4 regions of the Lysinibacillus sp. NPDC095746 genome follow, and region 4 is predicted to be linked to each of the others. Evidence: riboswitches for the same ligand, from Rfam matches in the RefSeq annotation. Region 4 holds a riboswitch; each other region holds the start of a gene.

What was found. Region 4 has a riboswitch for thiamine pyrophosphate ahead of thiT (energy-coupled thiamine transporter ThiT). Riboswitches for the same ligand answer to the same signal wherever they lie in the genome.
Region 1: it holds a riboswitch for thiamine pyrophosphate, as region 4 does, so the genes downstream of both, tenI (thiazole tautomerase TenI) here and thiT (energy-coupled thiamine transporter ThiT) in region 4, are expected to answer to the same signal.
Region 2: it holds a riboswitch for thiamine pyrophosphate, as region 4 does, so the genes downstream of both, thiC (phosphomethylpyrimidine synthase ThiC) here and thiT (energy-coupled thiamine transporter ThiT) in region 4, are expected to answer to the same signal.
Region 3: it holds a riboswitch for thiamine pyrophosphate, as region 4 does, so the genes downstream of both, thiM (hydroxyethylthiazole kinase) here and thiT (energy-coupled thiamine transporter ThiT) in region 4, are expected to answer to the same signal.

What each region holds. Positions count from the first base shown of each region.
Region 1 covers NZ_JBIWGL010000016.1:13,745-15,951, reverse strand. The annotation lists gene ACIQ7N_RS13035 (TetR/AcrR family transcriptional regulator) at 1-357, opposite strand, end outside; TPP riboswitch at 1,339-1,446, shown strand; gene tenI (thiazole tautomerase TenI) at 1,446-2,165, shown strand; gene thiO (glycine oxidase ThiO) at 2,166-2,207, shown strand, end outside.
Region 2 covers NZ_JBIWGL010000020.1:22,003-24,209, forward strand. The annotation lists gene thiC (phosphomethylpyrimidine synthase ThiC) at 1-1,135, opposite strand, end outside; TPP riboswitch at 1,267-1,381, opposite strand; gene ACIQ7N_RS15545 (AEC family transporter) at 1,692-2,207, opposite strand, start outside.
Region 3 covers NZ_JBIWGL010000015.1:51,504-53,710, reverse strand. The annotation lists gene thiD (bifunctional hydroxymethylpyrimidine kinase/phosphomethylpyrimidine kinase) at 1-550, opposite strand, end outside; gene thiM (hydroxyethylthiazole kinase) at 550-1,305, opposite strand; TPP riboswitch at 1,395-1,493, opposite strand; gene mbcS (acyl-CoA synthetase MbcS) at 1,719-2,207, shown strand, end outside.
Region 4 covers NZ_JBIWGL010000017.1:78,923-81,129, forward strand. The annotation lists gene ACIQ7N_RS14000 (magnetosome magnetite crystal formation protein family) at 113-448, opposite strand; TPP riboswitch at 570-678, shown strand; gene thiT (energy-coupled thiamine transporter ThiT) at 811-1,371, shown strand; gene ACIQ7N_RS14010 (hypothetical protein) at 1,516-1,878, shown strand.

The sequences.
Region 1 (2,207 bases), on a different contig from region 4:
TACGTATTTATATGATAAAAAGAATTCCGCCTTTGCAAAGAGCAATGTTTGGTCAATTGCCTCAATATAAATTTGCTGTTCTTCAATCCAGTTTTTTAATTGTGGCCAAAGTAGGCCTTCATTAGATGGCACAAAATATTGAATGTCTTTCTGGTCATCATATTTTAAAACTTCGATAAAAACATGATTAATATTATCGAAATAACTATACAATGCACCTCTGGATATTCCAGCTTCGTCCATAATATCTTGCATAGTAGTGCGTACAAAACCTTTCTCGATAAACACCTTCTTAGCCGCTTCTATCAGTTCTTTCTCTCGTTCTTTTTTATATTCTTCACTAACTTTTGGAGCCATAAGCCACCTCCTTAATGAGTGACAAAACGCACATAAAAAACTATACACCGTTGTCGTTTATATTTTAGATTATACCGACACTAGTGTATAGTTTCAACCTTTTATATTCATAACATGGGCGATGTCTTAAAAAAATTCATATTCTACTATATAAGAATGTGATGAGTCAGCATTTAAGAAAGCAATCCGACTAAGTATTTCACAAGCAGAAGAAAAGAAAATAGAACTTGGTATTCAACAATTAGCAGCTTGTATAATCGAAATGTATAAGAAAACTAAAGATTATCCGATATCATTTAAGCCTTATCTTTAAAAGAGCGGATAGGATAGACTGACACTCTTAATATTTAGAGAAATACCCCGTAGATGTTAGATATAATAACTACTACGGGGTGTTTTTTACGAGTTCTATACTACTTTCAATCAATTTCATGGCACCATGACTTTTTCCATCTGAATGAAAATGAATTCGAAATATTAATATTTGAGACTGCTAGAAATCTATATAGTTGCCAAGTATTCGTTATATCTTTTATTAATTCTCTCCGTAACAGATAAACCAATTTCAGCTAATTTTGCCGGTATAGTTTCAAAGCATTTTAAACAATCCTGTTTTTTATTTTGCTCAATTAAAAATTCTAACAGTAGAAACATATACTGTTCATTGAATTCATCTAGCTCTAGCAACTTTTGTAAGCAATTATATTTCAAAAGAGAATTAACAAAATTTGTACTTACAACATACTCTTCAAGCGCACAATACTCTTTGCTTTAAGCGGAGTCTTATTTGAATAGCCCATGAATATTCTTCCCCCATAGCAATTTAGTTATTGCTGAATTGACGTCTCATATTGATTCTCCCGTTCTGTAAATTCATTTTTCCCCCAGCCAAATAAATGGCACCCCTAGTAATCTATTCATAATGATTGACATCTTCATGAATAGTGCTAATATTGGAAATAAATTAAATAAAATAAATAACTTATCCGCTAGGGGTGCCTTTGTAAAGGCTGAGATTGAAGTGTGACTTCGGGACTCTATGAACCTGACCTGGTTAATGCCAGCGTAGGGAAGTGGTATATGGAAATTTGTCCTTTTCATCTCCAGCCACTTTCTTTACCGAAAAGAAAGTGGCTTTTTTGCATCCTACATTTGGAAGGCGGGTAAGTCTTAAAGAGGTGACCCCCATTACTCTATTATCAAAAGCGATTCATGTCATTTCTAATGGAAAAATGCCAATGGAACAACTAAGTGAAATTTTAGCAGACATCCATCCATATGCCGACGCTATCCATTTGCGTGAAAAACAAATGAAGGCAAAAGAATTATATGAAGCAGTCAACCTGCTTTCCCGAGTTGGCGTTCCGTTATCCAAAATAATCATTAATGACCGGGTAGACGTTGCCGTTATTACAGGTGTGGAAGGAGTCCAACTAGCCTATCATAGTTTGAATGCATCTATGATTAAAGCCAACTTTCCTCAATTGACGGTTGGCTGTTCCATTCACTCGGTCGAAGAAGGAAAAAAGGTTCAACGCTTGGGAGCCGACTATGTGATATATGGTCATATTTTTTCTACCCAATCAAAGCCAGGATTGGAACCAAGGGGTTTAGAGGAATTAAAAAAGCTTACTGGTTCACTAGATATTCCTGTTATTGCAATCGGCGGTATTGCTCCTGAAAATACTAAACAGGTAATAAACAGCGGAGCCGACGGTATTGCTGTGATGTCAGGCGTTTTAAACGCCGATGATCCTCTATCTGCAATAAAAAGCTATCAAAAAGAAGTTAAAATGGAGATGTGTTGAGTGAAAAATACATTTGATGTTGCCATTATCGGGGGAGGAATT
Region 2 (2,207 bases), on a different contig from region 4:
ATTCCCCTAGCGTTTCTAGCTCCGCAAATTGAGCCTCATCATTTGCATCTGCAATAGAACCAGGACGTAAACCATCACCTAAAGAGAAGGCAACATCATAGGTTTTCATAATTTCGCAGATTTCTTCAAAATGAGTATATAAGAAGCTCTCTTGATGGTGATATAAACACCACTGCGCCATAATCGAGCCTCCTCGAGACACTATGCCTGTTACACGATTAGCTGTTAATGGCACATAGCGTAGTAATACCCCTGCATGAATCGTGAAGTAATCAACACCTTGCTCAGCCTGTTCGATTAACGTGTCACGATACACCTCCCACGTTAAATCCTCTGCCACTCCATTTACTTTTTCTAGCGCTTGATAAATCGGCACCGTTCCCACTGGCACCGCGGCGTTACGAATAATCCATTCACGTGTCGTATGAATATGCTTACCGGTAGATAAATCCATAATGTTATCAGCACCCCAGCGTGTAGCCCACGTCATTTTTTCTACCTCTTCTGCAATAGAGGATGACACCGCTGAATTTCCAATATTGGCGTTTATTTTTACGTGGAAGTTACGTCCAATAATCATCGGCTCTGCCTCAGGGTGATTAATATTAGATGGCAAAATAGCACGTCCTGCCGCGATCTCTGAGCGCACAAATTCTGGGTCCATATTTTCCCGTATCGCTACAAATTCCATTTCTGGAGTAATAATTCCCATTCGTGCATAGTGAAGCTGCGTTACATTTTTACCTTTCTTCGCACGCAAAGGCTTTCTAGATAAATTCGGAAAAGCATTTTCATTCATTCGTGGATCATCAGCTTTGCGGAATCCATTATCTTCTGGCTTGATAGTACGCCCTTCGTATTCTTCAACGTCACCTCGTTCTTTGATCCATGCACTACGTAAAGCTGGTAATCCTTTCGTAATATCCACCTTATACGCAGGATCAGTGTACGGGCCGCTCGTATCATAAACACGTACTGGTGCATTTTCCTCCTCCCCAAAGCTTCCTGTCGTTGGACTTAGAGCAATTTCACGCATTGGCACTAAAATATCTGGTCGAGAACCTTCTACGTAAACTTTTTTACTTCCTTCAAAACTAGACATAATTGTAATATTCTTGTCGCTAACTGTTGTCATAACTACTTCGCTCCCTTTTATATTTTTACAAGGACCGAATCTAGCTCACCCCAATAAAGACAAAAGCCGAATCCAAAAAATTTTGGATCCGGCTAAGAATGTAAAGGTATAGTTATTGCAAATACACCGAGTGCAATAATGGTTAACTTTCCCACGCTGGTATGAGCCAGATCAGGTCCAAAGGGTCAAGAAACCTCTATGCGTTTCCCTCTCAGCCTGACTCATCAGACTCCCCTAGTTAATGCTATTAAGTTTGATGCTAGTGTAGCAGATATTGTTAAGAGATGGAAGCTTCATTTGTTTTTTTTGCTTATCATCATAACGTGTGGTTGATTTCCGTTCCGGCTGGGCGCTTTCCTGGGGGCGTCCGATGAGCCGCTTCGCTTCGCTGCAGGGTCTCATCTGTGACGCTAATCCCCAAGGAGTCGCCCAGCCTCCACTCCAATCAACTTATATCTTGTTTTAACAAATATAAATCACTAGCTTTTAATTCAGAAAAAAAGCTCCTAACTCCTGAAAAGCTTTCCACCCTATCTTTTTATATGGCACCCAACTGTTAGGTAAACAGCAGTTCCGCTACATAAATCACGATCGTCACTGTAATACAGCTCACAATCGTTGAAAATAAAACTGTTTGTGCAGCAGTTGCCGATTCTACGTCATATTCTAATGCAAGACTAGAACTATTTCGCGATGTCGGGAACGAACTAGCTATAAAAAGTGATTGTGCCACGACACCATCAAGACCAAGCGCAAAAATGATTAGCAATGCCGCGGCTGGCCCTATGACTAGTCGTGTAAAACAGCTAATGACTACTATCTTATTGAACATGGATTTGATTTCAAGTTGCGATAGTTGTGCCCCTAAAGTTATTAATGCTACAGCGATAAAGCCATCCGCCACATGGTCTATCGGAATTCTTACAAACTGTGGAATAGTGATAGTAAAATAGTTCATTGCAACACCAATAATAAGTGCATGAATAATGGGCATTTTGAGGAAGTCTTTCACAATAGACATGCCCGATTTTGTTGAAGAAATTAAATTGTACAAGCCGTAAGTATAGGTCGT
Region 3 (2,207 bases), on a different contig from region 4:
CAGTAGCATAACGTTTATCCTCTAAATGACCGCCTTTAATAATGACGCATTGAATGCCCATCTGTAATAAGACGTTAGCTGCTTCTTTAATATCTGTTAAAGAAGTGATTTTCCTTCCAGAAAGGGTTTCTGCCTCTGGAATGTTCGGTGTGACCACTGTTGCTATAGGAAGCAAATAACTGCGTAATGCCTCAATTGCTTCTTGCTGTAATAAGCTTTCGCCACCTTTAGCAATCATGACAGGATCTACTATAAGCGGACAATTTATTGCAGTTAAAATCCGTGCAATTGATTGAATAATTTCCGAGGAAAACAGCATTCCAGTTTTAATAGCACTTATTGAAAAATCCTCGATAAGCGCTTGAAGTTGTTTTTCGACAAAACTAACTTCAATTGGTAAGACATCCGATACCCCGAGTGTATTCTGGGCGGTTAAAGCTGTAATAACAGACGTTCCAAACACCTTTAATTCCTGGAAAGTTTTTAAATCAGCCTGTATCCCTGCGCCGCCACCACTATCAGAACCAGCAATTGTCGTGACAATATGCATCATTGTTCACCACCCTTGGAGAGGCGGTGTAGTTCGTTCAATACTGCAATTTGAAAATCGCCAATAGATGAAGTGGAAGAAGCAGCTTGCTCTGCTACTTTTTTATAAAGCGATAATGTTTCTATTAATTGGTCAAATGGCTTATTTCCTACAAGGTAGGAAGCACAACAAATGGCACTCAATAAGCAACCTGTTCCAGTGACTTCTGTCATTTGTGAATTTCCACCTGTAATCCATTGCTGATGTTCGCCATCAGTAATAAAATCCTTTTCACCGGTCACAATAACAATACAATTGTAAAGCTGAGCTACTTTTTGTGCCTCAACTTCTAAAGAAATTGAACCACTACCACTATCTACGCCTTTTTGTTGCCATTCTATATCGGCTATTGCTGCAAGCTCTCCGACATTACAACGAATAGCAGCAAAATTTATTTCCTTGAGTAATTGTTGTACCGTTTGTTTCCGGTAAGTTGTTGCACCTGCAGCAACAGGATCTAAAACAACGGGAATGCCAAGAGCATTTGCTTTTTTTCCTGCAAGTAACATTGATTCTTTCATTCGCTCATTAAGGGTACCGATATTTATTAATAAGCCTGAGGCAATTGCGACCATTTCTTCAACTTCACGACTGTCATCTGCCATAACTGGTGAAGCGCCTATAGCTAATAAGCCATTTGCTTGGAAATTAGCTACAACATAATTAGTAATGCAATGAATTAATGGATTTTGTTTACGGATAGTATGAAATAACATTTTTAGTCCTCCTTGTTGGATGGACGTAAGCGTGCAAAAAAGGCTCTTTTTCGTGTAGAAAAAAACACGCAAAAGAGCCTTTCATCAGTAAATAGATGTGAATTGCTCCCTACGTCAGTATTAACTAACAGGTTCAAAGGGTCAGGTTTTACCTTCTCAACTCTAATTGAGTCCCCCTGCAATCATGCTTTTAGTTGACCAAAATGTACCATATTATTCATTCGTGTTCAATAGGTTATTTTTTCTTCGCGAAAACAGCACTAATGCTATGTCGAAATTGATAGTACCAATACGTGACTGATGCCATATAGCAGAGCATGATAGTTGTCACGACTTTAATGAATTGGAGTGAATTCCATTGAAAATGATAAAAATTGAGTTTTATAATGAGCGTACAAAAGGGGGCATTTGCCATGAAAAGAGAAGATTTAATCGCACCAGAATGGTATAACATTTCAGATGAAATTGAAAAATATGCACAGGATTCTACTAAAAATGCATTATTAGTTTATAACGAAAATGAGGAAATTCAATACTTAACATATCGAGCTTTACTTGAAAAGGCAAACCAGGCAGCACATGTATTTACATCTCAAGGTTTAAAAAAAGGTGACGTTATTTTGGTCATGGTGCCAAGATCAGTTGAAGCGTATATCGTTTATATTGCAGCCTTAAAGGCAGGTTTAACGATTATACCTAGCTCAGAAATGCTAAGAACTAAGGATATTGAATACCGAATCAATCATGCCAATGCAAAAGGCGTTGTTGCATTTGAACCTTATATTGAACAATTCGATAATGTTGGAAATTTACAAGAAATACAGCAGTTTGTCATTGGTCGTGCACAGGAACCTTGGCAGCCATTGCTTGAAAAAATGCAAAATCAACCGACGACTTACATA
Region 4 (2,207 bases):
AATGGGGATAACGATAGGTGCTAATTTTACAGCGGTTTTAACAACTTTAGATACTTTCACAAAATAACAGCTCCTTAAGTACTATGTGTTCAAGGAGAGGTTAAGATGAAACTTATCGGACCACCCGAACAGCTTGAATAATATTCCAAATAACGACTCCTAATGAAACGAGAATATAAATTGCGAATGAAACAAACCAAATGATAAGAAAATTATTACTATCTGAATTTAGATCAAAATTAGTGTTGAATGATAAAGTTGAGAAAATAAAGACAGCAAAGAAAATTATACCGAATGCGACTGGGATTAAATGTGATATTAGTGCTCGAATAGAGTGCCTCTTTACGTCGCTATCTTTTGTCACAAAGTAAACAACTAATGGCACAATAAAGGGTGCAAATAAAATACTCAGATAACTAAAGGCAGATAATATTTTTTGGTTCTCCATAGTAGTACCTCCTTTTTTAATATTTACGCATGAAAAACGTTAAAGTTTCAAAAAAATGTGGAAGAGGTTGTAATCATAACAGTGTTTGCGTACAATGGGATTGTTCAATTAAATAAAGATGTACGACCACAAGGGGAGCTGATGATGTCAGCTGAGACTGGGCACGTAATGCCTTGACTCTTCGAACCTGTAAGTTAACACTTGCGTAGGGATTGTGGATAGAAACCGACACTTTTACGATGTGAGGCTCTGTCCTGGCATCGTTTTTTATCTTTTTAATGCCGGATAGGGACATATTTGCCAATTGATTGATTTCTATTCCTGCTCTTGTATCCTACATCGGAACAAAGGAGAGAATATTTATGGACAATAAAAAACTGTTAATGCTTGTGGAGATTGCAATATTCGCAGCGATTGGCCTTGTGCTCGATCAGGTTTCCTTTAAAGTATGGGCACAAGGCGGCTCTGTTAGTCTAGTGATGGTACCAATAATTTTAATAGCATTCCGCTGGGGCCTTATTCCAGGCATGACAACCGGTTTACTCATTGGTGTAATGCAAACAATGTTTGGTGCTACAATTGTGCATTGGCTACAAGGAACACTTGATTATGGTGTTGCCTTTACAGTAGTGGGCTTAGCGGCCGTTGTACGTCGACCGGTGCTTGAGGCTGCAAAAAATTTAAACAAAAAGAAAATGGCGCTTTATATTATTTTAGGAACTGTATTAGCAGGTTTTTTACGCTATGCAGTACATACCATTGGTGGCGCTGTATTTTTCGCAGAGTATGCAGGCGATCAAAATGCGTGGATTTATTCAATCATCTATAATGGAACATATATGCTACCAGCAACGATTTTAACAGCGATTGTCGGTGTTCTGCTATTTACGGCAGCACCTCAATTAATGCAACGAAAATCATAATGATTATGCCCTTCACATGAGTGAAGGGTTTTTGTTTTGGCTGTTTTCGAACGATTGTTGCTATTCAACGAACGGGCAGGATAGTTTAACAAGAAAATGTTGTAAAATAAAGTGAGAAACTGAAGACTTAGGAGATGTGTTAATTTGGCTTATATTCACGAGTTTGGAATAGTTGAATGTATTGAAAAAAATAAAGAGTATGTTAGTTATGAACCTGAAAAATATAATTGCATAGGTGTAGATGGGGACCTTTTTGATGAACTTATGTCTAAGGATTTTGGTGAAAAAATGAATCATCTGGAAACATTCGCACATAACACAAATAGACCTTATAAAAGCCTCGCCTATTTTGGAATAACATTGATACCGTCGAGTTCTCATAAACAATTTTTAAATATGGTTAGTGAAGCAAACGATGAGTACAAATCAGAAGAACTTGAAGAATTGATGAAAAAAATAGCTGAAGCAATAAAAGAAGATAGTTGGTTGATTCATTATGGTGTTTAATTTTGTCAATACATATATGTAAGATTAGAGGTGATTGTTCGATTAGAGCAATCGCTTCTTGTGCTAACGGGGCAGTTTAGTGCAACAAGGAGTACCTTTAAAATTATGGGGATTTACAACGCTAAGTTAAGAAATGTGACCAAACGACGCTTTGGGAACTAATATTATACTTCAAAGTGTTTCGTGATAATAAGTTGTTTAATTCATAATTTTAATTTGAAATTACAATGTATTAAGTTATTCCGCAAACGGGCCATCTAATTGCTTATGGCTTGTTGATTTAACAAGTGAAATCGTCTAATAATTTTATTGAGTCTGGAGGTGTATGA